DNA from 3 places in the Pelomonas candidula genome. Region 3 is predicted to be linked to each of the others. Evidence: predicted binding sites of a transcription regulator. Region 3 holds the regulator's gene; each other region holds the start of a gene.
What was found. The regulator FNR, encoded in region 3, switches genes on or off when oxygen is low (the NO sensors DNR and NnrR bind a similar motif). The targets are predictions, from matches to a motif close to TTGATNNNNATCAA.
Positions count from the first base shown of each region.

Region 1 (4,187 bases), on a different contig from region 3:
GCCGGGTTGCCGCGCCAGCGCCAGCAGCGGCGTCACCGCCCGCGTGTCGCCGGCCAGCCGCAGCCGTTGCACCAGCGGCGCCAGCAGCGGGCTGGCCGCGTCGGCGGGCGACACGAACAGCACCAGCTTGGCCTGCGCCCGGCTCAGCGCGACGTTGAGCAGCCGCTGCGCTTCCTCGCCGTGCAGGAAGGGCTGGGCGCCGTCGGCCGGGTCGAACAGCACGACCGGCGCCTCGCTGCCCTGGGCGCGGTGCACGGTGCTGACGCGCAGCGACTCCGGCAGCCCGCGTGCCCGCAGCCGCTGGCGGATCAGCGCACGCTGGGCGCGGAACGGTGTCAGCACGATCAGCTCGTGCGGCTGCCACGCGCCGCTGGCCAGCGCCTGCGCCAGCAGCTCGGCGATCGCCTCGGCCGACTCGCGCCGCACCGGCCCGCGCTCGGCGGCCACCCAGCCGCCGTCGGTCTTCAGGCGGTGCACGTGGACGTGCGTGTCGGCGGCGATGCCGCCCAGTTTGCGCTGCCGCGCTGCCTGCCAGTCCGGCGACGCTGCCGAGTCGCCTGCCACGCGAAGCGCGCCGTCGTAGAACAGCTGGCTGACCAGCTCGCCGATCGGCGGCGCCATGCGCGACTGCTCGTCCAGCAGCGCCACGGCCGGGCTGCTGCCGCGCGGCATCTCGGCAAACGCCGAGCGGCCCAGCCAGCGGCGCGCGGGCGGAGAGTCGCTGCGCAGCACCGGCGACAGCTGCTGCGGGTCGCCCGCGAACAGCCGTGCGCGGCTCAGCGGCATCAGCACCAGTGCGTGCGCGAGGCTGACCTGGCTGGCCTCGTCGAACACCAGCAGGTCGAACGGCGGCTCGCCGTCGGGCGACATCTCGCGCAGCGTCTTGAGCGTGAAGGCGGCGCGTGTTGTCGTCATGCTGGCCAGGCGGCAGCGTTGCAGCACCTTCAGCGACGACGCGCGCAGCTCGTCACGCAGGGCGGCGACGCGGTCTGCCCAGGCCTTCAGCGCGAGCGCGTCGCGGGCCGATGGCCGCTGGCCCTCGGCGCGTGCAAGGCGGGCGATGAGGTCGCGGTCCTGCGTCGGGATCAGATGCTCGCGGCCTTCGTAGGCGGCGGCGTCGAAGCGCGTGCCCAGCCGTTGCACGTCGGCGCGGAGGTGCCCGCGGCGGCCTTTCTCCAGCGCCTTGTCGACAGCCAGCGTCGCCTGATCCACGGCCTGGTTGGTGGTGGACAGCAGCAGCACCCGGGCCTGTGGGTGGCGGTCCAGGTACTCGGCCAGCAGCACGCCCAGCGTCGTCGTCTTGCCGGTGCCCGGCGGGCCCCACAGGAAGCCGCTGCTGTGATGGATCAAGCCGAGCGCCGCGCGCTGCGCCGGGCGCAGCCAGCGGAAGGGCTCGCCGGTCAGCGCCATGCCGCCGCGCAGCGGCTGCGGGCTCGACAGGTCGGGCAGGCCCGCCAGCGCTGCCTCAGCCCACGGCGTGTCGTACCAGGCGTCGGCCACGGCGTTCAGGAAGCGCGTCGGGTAGAGGCGGATCAGGTGCCCGGCCGGCGGTGGTGGGCTGCTGGCGTTCTGCAGCACGAGCTGGTCGTCTTCGGCGACGACGGCCAGCACGCTCGCCCCGCCTTTGGTCGGCGCGCCCCACCACGCGGAGGCGCCGTCCAGGCTGTCGTCCAACAGCGCCTGCGCCGATGCCGCGCCCGGCCGCTGGCCCTCGGCGAACACGTAGCCCGGCTCCAGCGTCACGCGCCACAGGCTGCCGTCGCGTTCGGTGTGCAGCACCTTGAAGTCGTAGTACTCGGGCGTGGCCGACAGCTCGGCGCTCAGGGCCGCGCGGACGTCGGCAAGGCTCATGGATCAGCGAAGACGAAAGACGAAAAGCGCAGACTGTAATTGCATCCAGTATTTGACTCGGCTTGATCCCGCTCAAGACCTGCCACGCGCAGGGCAGTTAGCCTGCGCAGCCACCACCACTGTCCGGGTTGCCAGGATGTCCATCGAGTTGTTCCGCCAGGGCCGGCATGTCTGCGCCATGTTCTCCAGACTGGGTGACGAGGGCGGCGACGCCGTGCAGTCCAACCAGTTCCTGCTGGTCAACGGCGACACCGGCGCCATCCTCGACCCCGGCGGCAACATCGCCTATCACCAGCTGTACCTCGGCATGTCGGCGTTCTTTCCGCCGCACAAGCTGGCCGCCATCCTGGCGTCCCATGCCGACCCGGACATCATTGCGTCGCTGGACCGCTGGATGACGGCGACCGAGGCGCCGGTCTACATCTCGCGCCTGTGGGAGCGGTTTGCGCCGCATTTCTGCAAGCCCGGCAAGACGCTGGGCCGCGTCGTGGGCCTGCCCGATGCCGGCCAGCGTTTGCGGCTGGGCACGGGCGACGACCGCTTCGAGCTGTGGGCGTTGCCCGCGCACTTCCTGCATGCCGAGGGCAACTTCCAGTTCTACGACCCGGTGAGCCGCATCCTGTTCTCCGGCGACCTCGGCGCCTCGCTGGGCGGCGGGCTCAACCCCGAGCAGTCGGTGACGTCGCTGGCCGCGCACATCCCGCGCATGGAAGGCTTCCACCGCCGCTACATGGTCAGCAACAAGGTGCTGCGGCTGTGGGCGGCGATGGTGCGTCAGCTGGACATCCAGATGATCGCGCCCCAGCACGGCTCGCCCATGGTGGGCGCGGCCGTGCACGAGTTCATCGACTGGGTCGAACAGCTGGAGTGCGGCGTCGACCTGTTCGGGGCTGAGAACTACCGGGTGCCGGGCTGAGGCTCGCGGCAGGCCAGTGCCGGCCTGACGTCACAGCTTGGCTGCGCCCTGCAGCGTCGGCGTGATGACCACTGACAGCAAATCCATCGCCGCAGGGTCGTTGCTCCCGAGTTCGATGGTGGCCTTGATGCCGTTTCGTGTGATCAGCCTGGGGCGTGCAACCACGTTCAGCGGCGCGCCCCTGCTGATTTCGGCCTGCAGGTCGATCTTGTCGTCTCCCAGGTCCCGGGCCTCGATGGCGATGGCCAGGGAGTCCGGCGTGGGGTGGTCGGGCGTGCCGTTGAACATGACTAGCGCCCGCTTGCCCAGAGCCGTGCGGACGGTAGGTTGGCTCGTCAACGTCGTGCGGGCCTTTTCGGGGCCTGTGACGTGGCGGATGTCCAGCTTCAGCTCCACCTGCGGCCCCTCGGCGTCGGGCGAGGTGTCCTGCGCGGCGTAGGCCAGGCCCACGACGGCGAGCAGCGCGAGGCCGAGGGCAGCGGCGCGACGCCGTGGCAGCAGGGCAGGGCGGTTCAACATGGCAATCCTTTCGACAAGCGGATGGGAGCTGCCTCAGCGACTGGCCAGCGGCGCGCCGTGGTGCGTGAGGTCGTGCGCCGCGAGCAGCGCGCGGGTGTAGGTGGCGAGGGCATCCGGTTGACGCGCCAACACGACCGCGTCGCAGGCGAGTTCCTGGTCGGCCTGCATGCGGCGCGCGGCAGCCCAAGCCAGCGGGTTCCACCAGTGCAGCGCGGTGAGCGTGCAGGCCAGCAGGTTCCAGGCGTTGTCGTGGCGGGTGCGGTGCACTTCTTCGTGGGCCAGGATCAGCTGGCGCTCGTCGGCGGTGAAGCGAGCCTCGAAGTCGGCCGGCAGCGCCACGCGCGGCCGCCACAGGCCGACGAGTGCGGGGCTGGTGCCGGCCGGCAGCCGCGTGCCGTGGCGGGCGAGCCGCCATTGCCGCGCTGCTTGCAACGTCAGCACGAGTGCCGCGCCGCCCAGCCAGGCGGTCAGCAGCAGTCGAGGCCAGATCGCTTCGGGCGTGGGTGCGGGCAGTAGTGGCGCCGCTGCCGTGCGGGCCAGGTCAGCGACCGTCACGAGTACCGGCAGCGGCCTGGCGCCGAGACTGGGCAGCAGCGGCGTCACGAGCAGCGCCGGCAGCAGCAGCCAGGCCGCGTAGGTCGCGCGGGCACCGAGTTGCTTCAGCAGCAGCGGCCGCAGGGCCAGCAGGAGCAGCGTGCCCAGGCTCAGCAGCAGGGCCTGACGTTGCAGAGCGGCCAGCAGCGAGTCGGTCATGGCGGCGTCAGAAGGTGTTCTTCGGTGGCTGGAAATCGGCGGGCAGCGCCGTCGGGGTCAGCTCCAGCGCGAACTTCTCGTCCGAGTCGGGGCGAGTGATCTCGATGCGGGCTTTCTGGCCCCAGGCGGACATGAAGCCGGGGTGACC
Region 1 is NZ_JBIGIC010000004.1:198,310-202,496, forward strand. It holds gene ACG04R_RS09715 (DEAD/DEAH box helicase) at 1-1,851, opposite strand, end outside; gene ACG04R_RS09720 (oxygen-binding di-iron domain-containing protein) at 1,988-2,767, shown strand; gene ACG04R_RS09725 (hypothetical protein) at 2,798-3,283, opposite strand; gene ACG04R_RS09730 (M56 family metallopeptidase) at 3,320-4,039, opposite strand; gene ACG04R_RS09735 (M56 family metallopeptidase) at 4,047-4,187, opposite strand, start outside.
Region 1: a site for FNR is predicted at 1,914-1,927, ahead of ACG04R_RS09720 (oxygen-binding di-iron domain-containing protein). Genes of this name have one in related genera too.

Region 2 (4,187 bases), 130 kb from region 3:
TCCTTGGGATTGGCGATGTAGTCCTTGAAGCGGCCCGCCTGCGGCTTGTAGAGCTGGTGCAGCACGCCCAGGGCCGTGTAGCACTGCAGGCCTTCCTCGGTCAGGATGCGGAAGCCGAAGATGTCGCTGACCTGGGCGAACGACATCAGCCCCTTCTCGCGCATCTTCTTGTAGATCGAATAGACCGTCTTCTCGCGCCCCTGCACCTCCACGCGCAGGCCGGCCTTTGTGAAAGCGGTGCGGATCTCGCCCTCGATGCGCGAGACCAGGTCGCGCCGGTTGCCGCGTGCCTTGGCCACGGCCTTGGACAGCGCCGCGTAGCGCCAGGGGTGGAAGTACTGGAAGGACAGGTCCTCCAGCTCGCGGAAGGTCTGGTTCAGGCCCAGCCGGTGCGCAATGGGCGCGTAGATGTCGAAGGTCTCGCGCGCGATGCGGCGGGCCTTGTGCGGCGCCATCGCGCCCATCGTGCGCATGTTGTGCAGGCGGTCGGCCAGCTTGATGAGGATGACACGCAGGTCGCGCGCCATCGCCAGCAGCATCTTGCGGAAGGACTCGGCCTGAGACTCCTCCTTGGTCGAGAACTGCAGCTTGTCCAGCTTGGTCAGGCCGTCGACGAGGTCGGCCGTCGTGGCGTCGAACTTCTCGATCAGCTCGGCCTTGGAGACGCCGCAGTCCTCCACGACGTCGTGCATCAGCGCCGCCATCAGCGCCTGCGCATCCAGCCGCCACTCGGCGCAGATGCCGGCTACGGCGATCGGGTGGGTGATGTAGGGCTCGCCGGTCGCGCGCTTCTGGCCCAGGTGGGCTTCGTCGGCGAACTTGTAGGCCTCGCGCACGCGCTTGACCTCGGCCTTGCTGAGGTAGCCGAGCTTGGGGAGGAGGGCGTCGAAGGAGGCCGCCTCCGCTGCGGTCGGAGGCGCCGGCTGGCGCAGACCCGGGAGGGTGAACCAGGCGGTGAGGGAACGTTGGGCCATATGGCCCCGAATTTATCCGAAGCTAAAAAGGCAACGGGCGTCCGAGGACGCCCGTTTCATGTTCGGCAGGTCGCGGCTTAGACCGGAACCTTGCGCAGCATCTCGACGCCGACTTCGCCGGCGGCGATTTCGCGCAGCGCGGTCACGCCGGGCTTGTTCTTGCTCTCGATGCGGGGGCTGTGGCCCTGGCTCAGCATGCGGGCGCGGTAGGTGGCGGCCAGCACGAGCTGGAAGCGGTTCGGGATCTTGGTCAGGCAGTCTTCGACGGTGATGCGGGCCATGGTGTTCCTAGTGGTGATGCGCGATCAGGGCAGATCGAGCGCCTGAAAGACGGCCGAGCGGTTTCGGCGCTGAGCCGCGTATTTTAGCCGCTGCGCGTGGACGATGGTCTTGAGGTCGAAAACGGCGGTGTCGAACACCGCGTTCACGACGACGAAATCGAAGTGCTGCGCCTGCGCCACCTCGAGGCGAGCGGTGTTCATGCGCTTGGCGATGACCTCGGGTGCCGTGTCGCCGCGGCGGTTCAGCCGCAGGCGCAGCTCGTCCCAGCTGGGCGGAAGGATGAAGATCAGCACGGCGTAGGGGAACAGCTGCTTGATCTGCAGCGCGCCCTGGAAGTCGATCTCCAGCACGACGTCCTCGCCATGCTGCAGCCGGTCCTCGATGCCGGCGCGCGAGGTGCCGTAGAGGTTGCCGTGCACTTCGGCCCACTCGAAGAATTCGCCGCGGTCGGCCATCGCGCGGAAATCCTCCGGCGTGATGAACCAGTACTCGCGGCCGTGCTGCTCCTGGCCGCGCGGCGCGCGGGACGTGTGGGAGATGGACACGGCCAGGCGCGCATCCAGTTCCAGCAGGGCCTTGACGAGGCTGGACTTGCCGGCGCCGCTGGGGGCGGCGACGACGAAAAGATTGCCGGGGTATTCCATGTCGCGGGGTCGTTTTTCGATGTTCTGCCGTGGGGTTCGGCCGGCCCGCAACTTTAGCTTGGCGGCGTCGGCGGGCTCCGAGCGGGCTGGCTGCCTGGCGTGATGTCTCTCTCGGTCAGACGCAAACCACGTCCGTTTCGTCGCCGTTTGATCGATGTCAAACCCGCGCGGGGCCGGAGTCTCAAAAATAGATGCATCTGAAATGCATGTTAAGGAGCAAGCATGACGCTGACCACCTATGGCACCCGGATCGACCTGCGGTCACTGGCGCCGCGGGAGCGGCATCCGCTGGTGTTCAACACCTTGCGCAGCCTCGGCAACGGCGAATCCGTCGAGCTGATCAACGACCACGACCCGACGCCGCTGCGCGAGCAACTGCGCGCTGAATGGCCCGACCGCTTTACCTGGGACGACCAGCAGGCCGGCCCTGAAGTCTGGCGCGTTCGCATCGTCAAGCTCGCCAGCCACGGTGACAGCCGCTGCTGCGGCTCGTGCGGCGGCGCCTGATCCATTTCCCATAACCACCGGGACTCATCATGAGAAACACAAGCAGGCTCTGGCGCTGGCTAGGGCTGATCTTTGTCCTGTCGTTCGGAGCCTTGGGCTATCTGGGCTGGCAGATCTATCTGACGGCGCCGCCCATCCCCAAGCAGGTCGTCACGACCGACGGCGAGGTGCTGTTCACGGCCGAACAGGTCGATCTGGGCCAGCAGGCCTGGCTGTCGGCCGGCGGCCAGCAACTGGGCACCGTCTGGGGCCATGGGGCCTACGTGGCGCCGGACTGGTCGGCCGATTGGCTGCACCGTGAGGCCGTGGCGCTGCGTGAGCAGCGCCTGGCCGAGCAGCAGCAGGGCGGCCGGGCGCTGACCGCTGCCGAGCAGGCCGCGGTCGATCAGGGCGTGCGCGAGGAAATGCGCCGCAACACCTACGACGACAGCAACGGCACCGTGAAGATCTCGCCCGCGCGCGCCAAAGCCATCCGCGAGGTGGCGGCGCACTACGAGGGCCTGTTCGGCACCGACCCGCGCCTGGACAAGCTGCGTGAGCAGTACGCGATGACGTCGGGCAGCCTGCCGGAAGCCGCGCATCGCCAGGCGCTGACCGCGTTCTTCTTCTGGTCGGCCTGGGCCGCCACGACCGACCGGCCCGGCGAGACCGGCCTCTCGTACACCAGCAACTGGCCTCACGAGCCCATGGTGGGCAACGTGATGAGCACCTCGGCCGCGATGTGGTCGATGGTCAGCATCATCCTGCTGCTGGCCGGCATCGCCGCGATGCTGTGGCTGCACCAGGGCGACGCGCACGAGGATGACGCCGCCGTGCCCGCGGCCGATCCGCTGCTGGGCGCCACCGCCACGCCGTCGATGAAGGCCACGCGCAAGTACTTCTTCGTCGTCATCGGCCTGATGCTGCTGCAGATCGCGATGGGCGCCATCACGGCCCACTACGCCGTCGAAGGCCAGTCGTTCTTCGGCCTGCCGCTCGCGGAAGTCCTGCCGTACACCATCAGCCGTACCGTGCACACGCAGATCGGCGTGTTCTGGATCGCGACCGCGTGGCTGGCCACCGGCCTGTACGTCGCGCCGCTGCTGTCGGGCCGCGAGCCCAAGCTGCAGAAGCTGGGCGTCGACCTGCTGTTCTGGGCGCTGATCTTCGTCGTGCTCGGCTCGACGATCACCGGCTGGCTGGGCACGCTGCAGCACCGCGGCGTCGATTTCAGCTTCTGGCTCGGCAACCAGGGCCTGGAGTTCACGAGCATGGGCCGCATCTGGCAGATCCTGCTGTTCATCGGGCTGCTGCTGTGGGTCTTCCTGCTGGGCCGCGCGCTGTGGCCGGCGCTGAAGAAGCCGTCGGAAACCCGCGGCCTCATCGCCATGGTGTTCCTGTCGGCCACCTGCATCGGCGGCTTCTACGCGACCTCGCTGACCTGGGGCCAGCACACCCACTACTCGATGATCGAGTACTGGCGCTGGTGGCTGGTGCACCTGTGGGTCGAGGGCTTCTTCGAAGTCTTCGCCACCGCGGTCGTCGCGCTGATCTTCACCAACCTGGGCCTCGTGCGCGCGGCCTCGGCCAACCGGGCCATCATCGCGGAGACCATCGTCTTCCTGTTCGGCGGCATCCTGGGCACGCTGCACCACCTGTACTGGACCGGCACGCCCACCTCGGTGATCGCCGTCGGCTCGGTGTTCTCGGCGCTCGAAGTCGTGCCGCTGACGCTGATCGGCCTGGAGGCGCTGCAGACGTACCGCCGCTCGAAGAACGTCGCCTGGCTGGGTGCCTACAA
Region 2 is NZ_JBIGIC010000008.1:79,420-83,606, forward strand. It holds gene ACG04R_RS16645 (RelA/SpoT family protein) at 1-974, opposite strand, end outside; gene rpoZ (DNA-directed RNA polymerase subunit omega) at 1,052-1,255, opposite strand; gene gmk (guanylate kinase) at 1,280-1,900, opposite strand; gene ACG04R_RS16660 (DUF2249 domain-containing protein) at 2,123-2,407, shown strand; gene ACG04R_RS16665 (nitric-oxide reductase large subunit) at 2,437-4,187, shown strand, end outside.
Region 2: a site for FNR is predicted at 2,048-2,061, ahead of ACG04R_RS16660 (DUF2249 domain-containing protein). Genes of this name have one in related genera too.

Region 3 (4,187 bases):
GACGCCGATGGCTTGCCGGGCCTGAAGCTGAGCCAGGCCACCGTCGTCGAGATCGGACCGGCCGAAGCCCGCTGGGTGGCGGTGAGCCTGCGGATGCCACCCGAGGCGGCACAGCAGCTCAAGCCAGGCGCCCATCCCATGCATTGGCGCATCAGCCGCGAAGGCGATGGCTCCGGCGAGGCTGTCGTCGAGAAGTCCACCTTCGTGCTGCCGCGCTGACCTTCAGGAGACACACATGACCGTTGCAACGACACCCGTACCCGCCTGGCGGGAACCCATGGTCTGGCTCGTCATCGGGGGGCCCGCCACCGTCGTTGTGGCCAGCTTCTTCACACTGGCGCTGGCCATCATTCATCCCGATCCACCGCTGGATCTGCACGCCGCGTCGCCCAAGGCGGCCGAGGATGCCGAGCCGGCCGACCTGCGTGCCAAGGCCGGCGACATGCCGGCGCTGACGGCCCGCAACCATGCGGCGACCGGTGTACCGGGAGCCTCGCGGTGACAGGCGCTCCCGGCCCCTCGCGCGTCGCACGGTTCGCGATGGCGGTGGCCTGGTCGTCCTTCCTGTCGGCAGGGGTGCTGGAAGCGCTGGTGTTCGCCGTCGTCGACCCGGCGGACCTGCGCTGGTTCGGTGGCGCGCAGGTGGACTTGTCCACGCAGGCGGTCTACACCGTCAGCTTCCTCATCTTCTGGGGTGTCATCGCGTTGGGCGCCAGCCTCGCGCTGCTGTTGGTGACGCTGCCGCCCGAGGACGTCAAGCCTGCGCGTCGCTCGCCGGGCTGGCCTCGCTGAGCTGGGCGGAGCCCGCGTTCGCGACGACCCGCGCACCGCGGTCATAGGTCCAGTAGGCCCAGGCCCAGTCCAGCAGCACGACGAAGCGGTTGCGGTAGCCGATCAGGAAGTAGACGTGGGCGAACAGCCAGAACAGCCACGCGAAATAGCCTGAGAAACGCAGCGGTCCGGCCGGCGAGCCCAGGTCCACGACGGCGCTGTTGCGGCCGATGGTGGCGAGGTTGCCGTAGTCTGCGTAGCGGAAGGCCTGCGTGGCTTCGCCGCGCACGCGTCGCAGGATGTTGGCTGCGGCGCAGCGGCCCATCTGCTTCGCACCGGGTGACACGCCTGGCACCGGCCGCGGCTGCTTGCCCGGCGCGTGGCTTTGCGCGGCGGCCAGGTCGCCGATGACCTGGATGGCCGGGTTGCCCTTCAGGCTGAGGTCGGGCTCGACGACGACGCGGCCCGCGCGGTCCAGCGTGCAACCGGTGGCCTCGGCCAGTGCGCGGCCCAGCGGCGATGCCGCCACACCGGCCGCCCAGACGATGCAGCGGCTCAGCAATCGCTCCGAACCGGCGCTGGTCGCGACGTCCAGCCCCTCGGCGTCGATGCCGGTCACGCGCGCCCCCAGCTTCACCTCGACGCCCAGCGCCGTCAGCTGCTCGCGGGCGCGTTCGCTCAGGCTCTCGGGCATGGCGGCCAGCACGCGCGGGCCGCCCTCGACGAGCAGCACACGCGCCTGGCGCGGGTCGATGCGGCGGAACTCGCCCGGCAGCGTGTGGCGCGCGATCTCGGCGAAGGTGCCCGCCAGCTCCACGCCGGTGGGCCCGGCGCCGACGACGACGAACTGCAGCAGCGCGGCGCGCCGGGCCGGATCGTCTTCGCGCTCGGCAGCCTCGAAAGCCATCAGTACGCGGCGGCGGATCTCGAACGCGTCGGCCAGCGTCTTCAGCCCCGGCGCGAACGGGGCCCAGTCGTCGCGGCCGAAGTAGCTGTGCGTGGCGCCGGCGGCGACGATGAGGTGGTCCCAGCGCAGCAGCGCGCCGTCCCTCAGCGTGGCGGTCTTGCCCTGCGCGTCGATGGCGACGACCTCGCCCAGCAGCGTCGTCACGTTGCGCTGGCGGCGGAACAGATGCCGGATCGGCGCCGCGATGGACGGAGCCGACAGGCCCGCCGTCGCCACCTGGTACAGCAACGGCTGGAACAGGTGGTGGTTGGTCTTGTCGACGACCGTGACGTCGACATCGGCACCGCTCAACGCGCGGGCCGCCTCCAGGCCGCCAAAGCCGCAGCCGATGATGAGGATGTGGGGACGCATGGAGCCCATCCTACTCGCGCTTTTGTGCGCTGCAGCATGGGCGCCGGAGAGTCCCGTCAGCAGCGGCTGTTGTTGACGAGCGCCTGCAGGCCGGCCTGGTCGAGGATGCGCAGCTGGCGCTGCTTGACCTCCATCAGCCCGTCTTCCTGGAACTTGGAGAACGTGCGGCTGACGGTCTCGAGCTTGAGGCCGAGGTAGCTGCCGATCTCCTCGCGCGTCATGCGCAGCACGAGGCTGGAGGCCGAGAAGCCGCGTGCCTGCAGTCGTTGCGTCAGGTTCAGCAGGAAGGCGGCGAGCCGTTCTTCGGCCCGCATATTGCCCAGCAGCAGCATGACGCCATGGTCGCGCACGATCTCGCGGCTCATGATCTTGTGGAAGGAGTGCTGCAGCACGGTGAACTCGCGCGACAGGTCTTCCAATTGCGAGTAGGGGATCACGCAGACCGACGAGTCCTCCAGAGCGACGGCGTCGCAGTGGTGGTGGTCGCTGCTGATGCCGTCCAGCCCCAGCAGCTCGCCGGCCATCTGGAAGCCGGTGACCTGGTCGCGGCCGTCTTCGCTGTTCACGCAGGTCTTGAAGAAGCCGGTGCGCACGGCGTACAGCGCCTCGAAGCGCTCGCCGTTGCGGAACAGGTGCTCGCCGCGCGAGACGGTGCGGCGCTTGGCGACGAGGGCGTCGAGCTGGCCCAGTTCGGTGGAGTTCAGTCCCACTGGCAGGCACAGCTCGCGCAAGTTGCAACTGGCGCAGGCGACCTTGAGCGGCTCGATGGCGGCGGGAGAGTGCGTCGGCATGTCTGGGCGGGGCGACATGCGTGTGACGGGCGTCAGGGTCGTCAGCATGGCGTTATTGGGTTGGATCAACTGGTTCACATTCTTGGTCGGGTCGTGCGCTGCGGGCTTGACGCCGATCAAGGCCGGCCCGCGTCGCCCTGGGCAAAGTGCAGCCATGACTGCTGTAACCGCCCGCCCCCCCGAACTCGAGATCGCCGACCTCCTGCGCCGTCACGACGTGGCCGGGCCGCGCTACACCTCCTATCCGACGGCCGATCGCTTCGTCGAAGCCCATCAGGCCGACCAGCATCTGCAGGCGCTGCGCCAGCGTGGCACGGCGCAGCCGTTGTCGGTCTACGTGCACATCCCGTTCTGCGAGCAGCTCTGCTACTACTGTGCCTGCAACAAGATCATCACCAAGCACCACGAACGCGCCGCGCCCTACCTGGCCGCGCTGGAAGTGGAGATGGATCTCGTCGCCGAGGCTCTGGGCGGCGCGGCGCCGGTGTCGCAACTGCACCTGGGCGGCGGCTCGCCCACCTTCCTGTCCGACGACGAGTTGAGCGTGCTGATGGACGGGCTGCGCCGGCGCTTCAAGCTGCTGCCCGGCGCCGAGCTGTCCATCGAGGTGGACCCGCGCACGGTGGACCTGAATCGGCTCGCGCACCTGCGCCTGCTGGGCTTCAACCGCTTGTCCTTCGGCGTGCAGGACTTCGATGCCGCCGTGCAGAAGGCCGTGCACCGCGTGCAGCCCATCGAGCAGGTCGCCGCGCTGATGCAGACTGCCCGCGAACTGGGCTTCTCGTCGACCAACGTGGACCTCATCTACGGCCTGCCGCTGCAGACGCCCGAGAGCTTCGCCCGCACGATCGCGCAGGTGGCCGAGCTGCGGCCCGACCGCATCGCGATGTACGCCTACGCCCACCTGCCGCAGCGCTTCAAGCCGCAGCGCCGCATCGCGGCCGAGCTGCTGCCGCCGGCCGGCGACAAGCTGGCCATGCTGTCGGGCGCCATCAGCGCGCTGCTGGGCGAGGGCTACACCTACATCGGCATGGACCACTTCGCGCTGCCCGACGACCCGCTGGCCGTCGCCAAGCGGCAGGGCCTGCTGCACCGCGGCTTCCAGGGCTACTCGACGCAGCCGGACTGCGACCTCGTGGGCCTGGGCGTGTCCGCCATCAGCCGGGTGGGCGCCACCTACGCGCAGAACGCCAAGACGCTGCCGGAGTACGAGGACGCGCTGAAGCTGCGCCAGTTGCCCGTGCAGCGCGGCCTCGCACTGACGCGCGACGACCTGCTGCGCCGCGCCGTCATCATGGCGCTGATGT
Region 3 is NZ_JBIGIC010000008.1:205,100-209,286, forward strand. It holds gene ccoG (cytochrome c oxidase accessory protein CcoG) at 1-219, shown strand, start outside; gene ACG04R_RS17230 (hypothetical protein) at 236-502, shown strand; gene ACG04R_RS17235 (hypothetical protein) at 499-792, shown strand; gene ACG04R_RS17240 (NAD(P)/FAD-dependent oxidoreductase) at 755-2,098, opposite strand; gene fnr (fumarate/nitrate reduction transcriptional regulator Fnr) at 2,146-2,880, opposite strand; gene hemN (oxygen-independent coproporphyrinogen III oxidase) at 3,035-4,187, shown strand, end outside.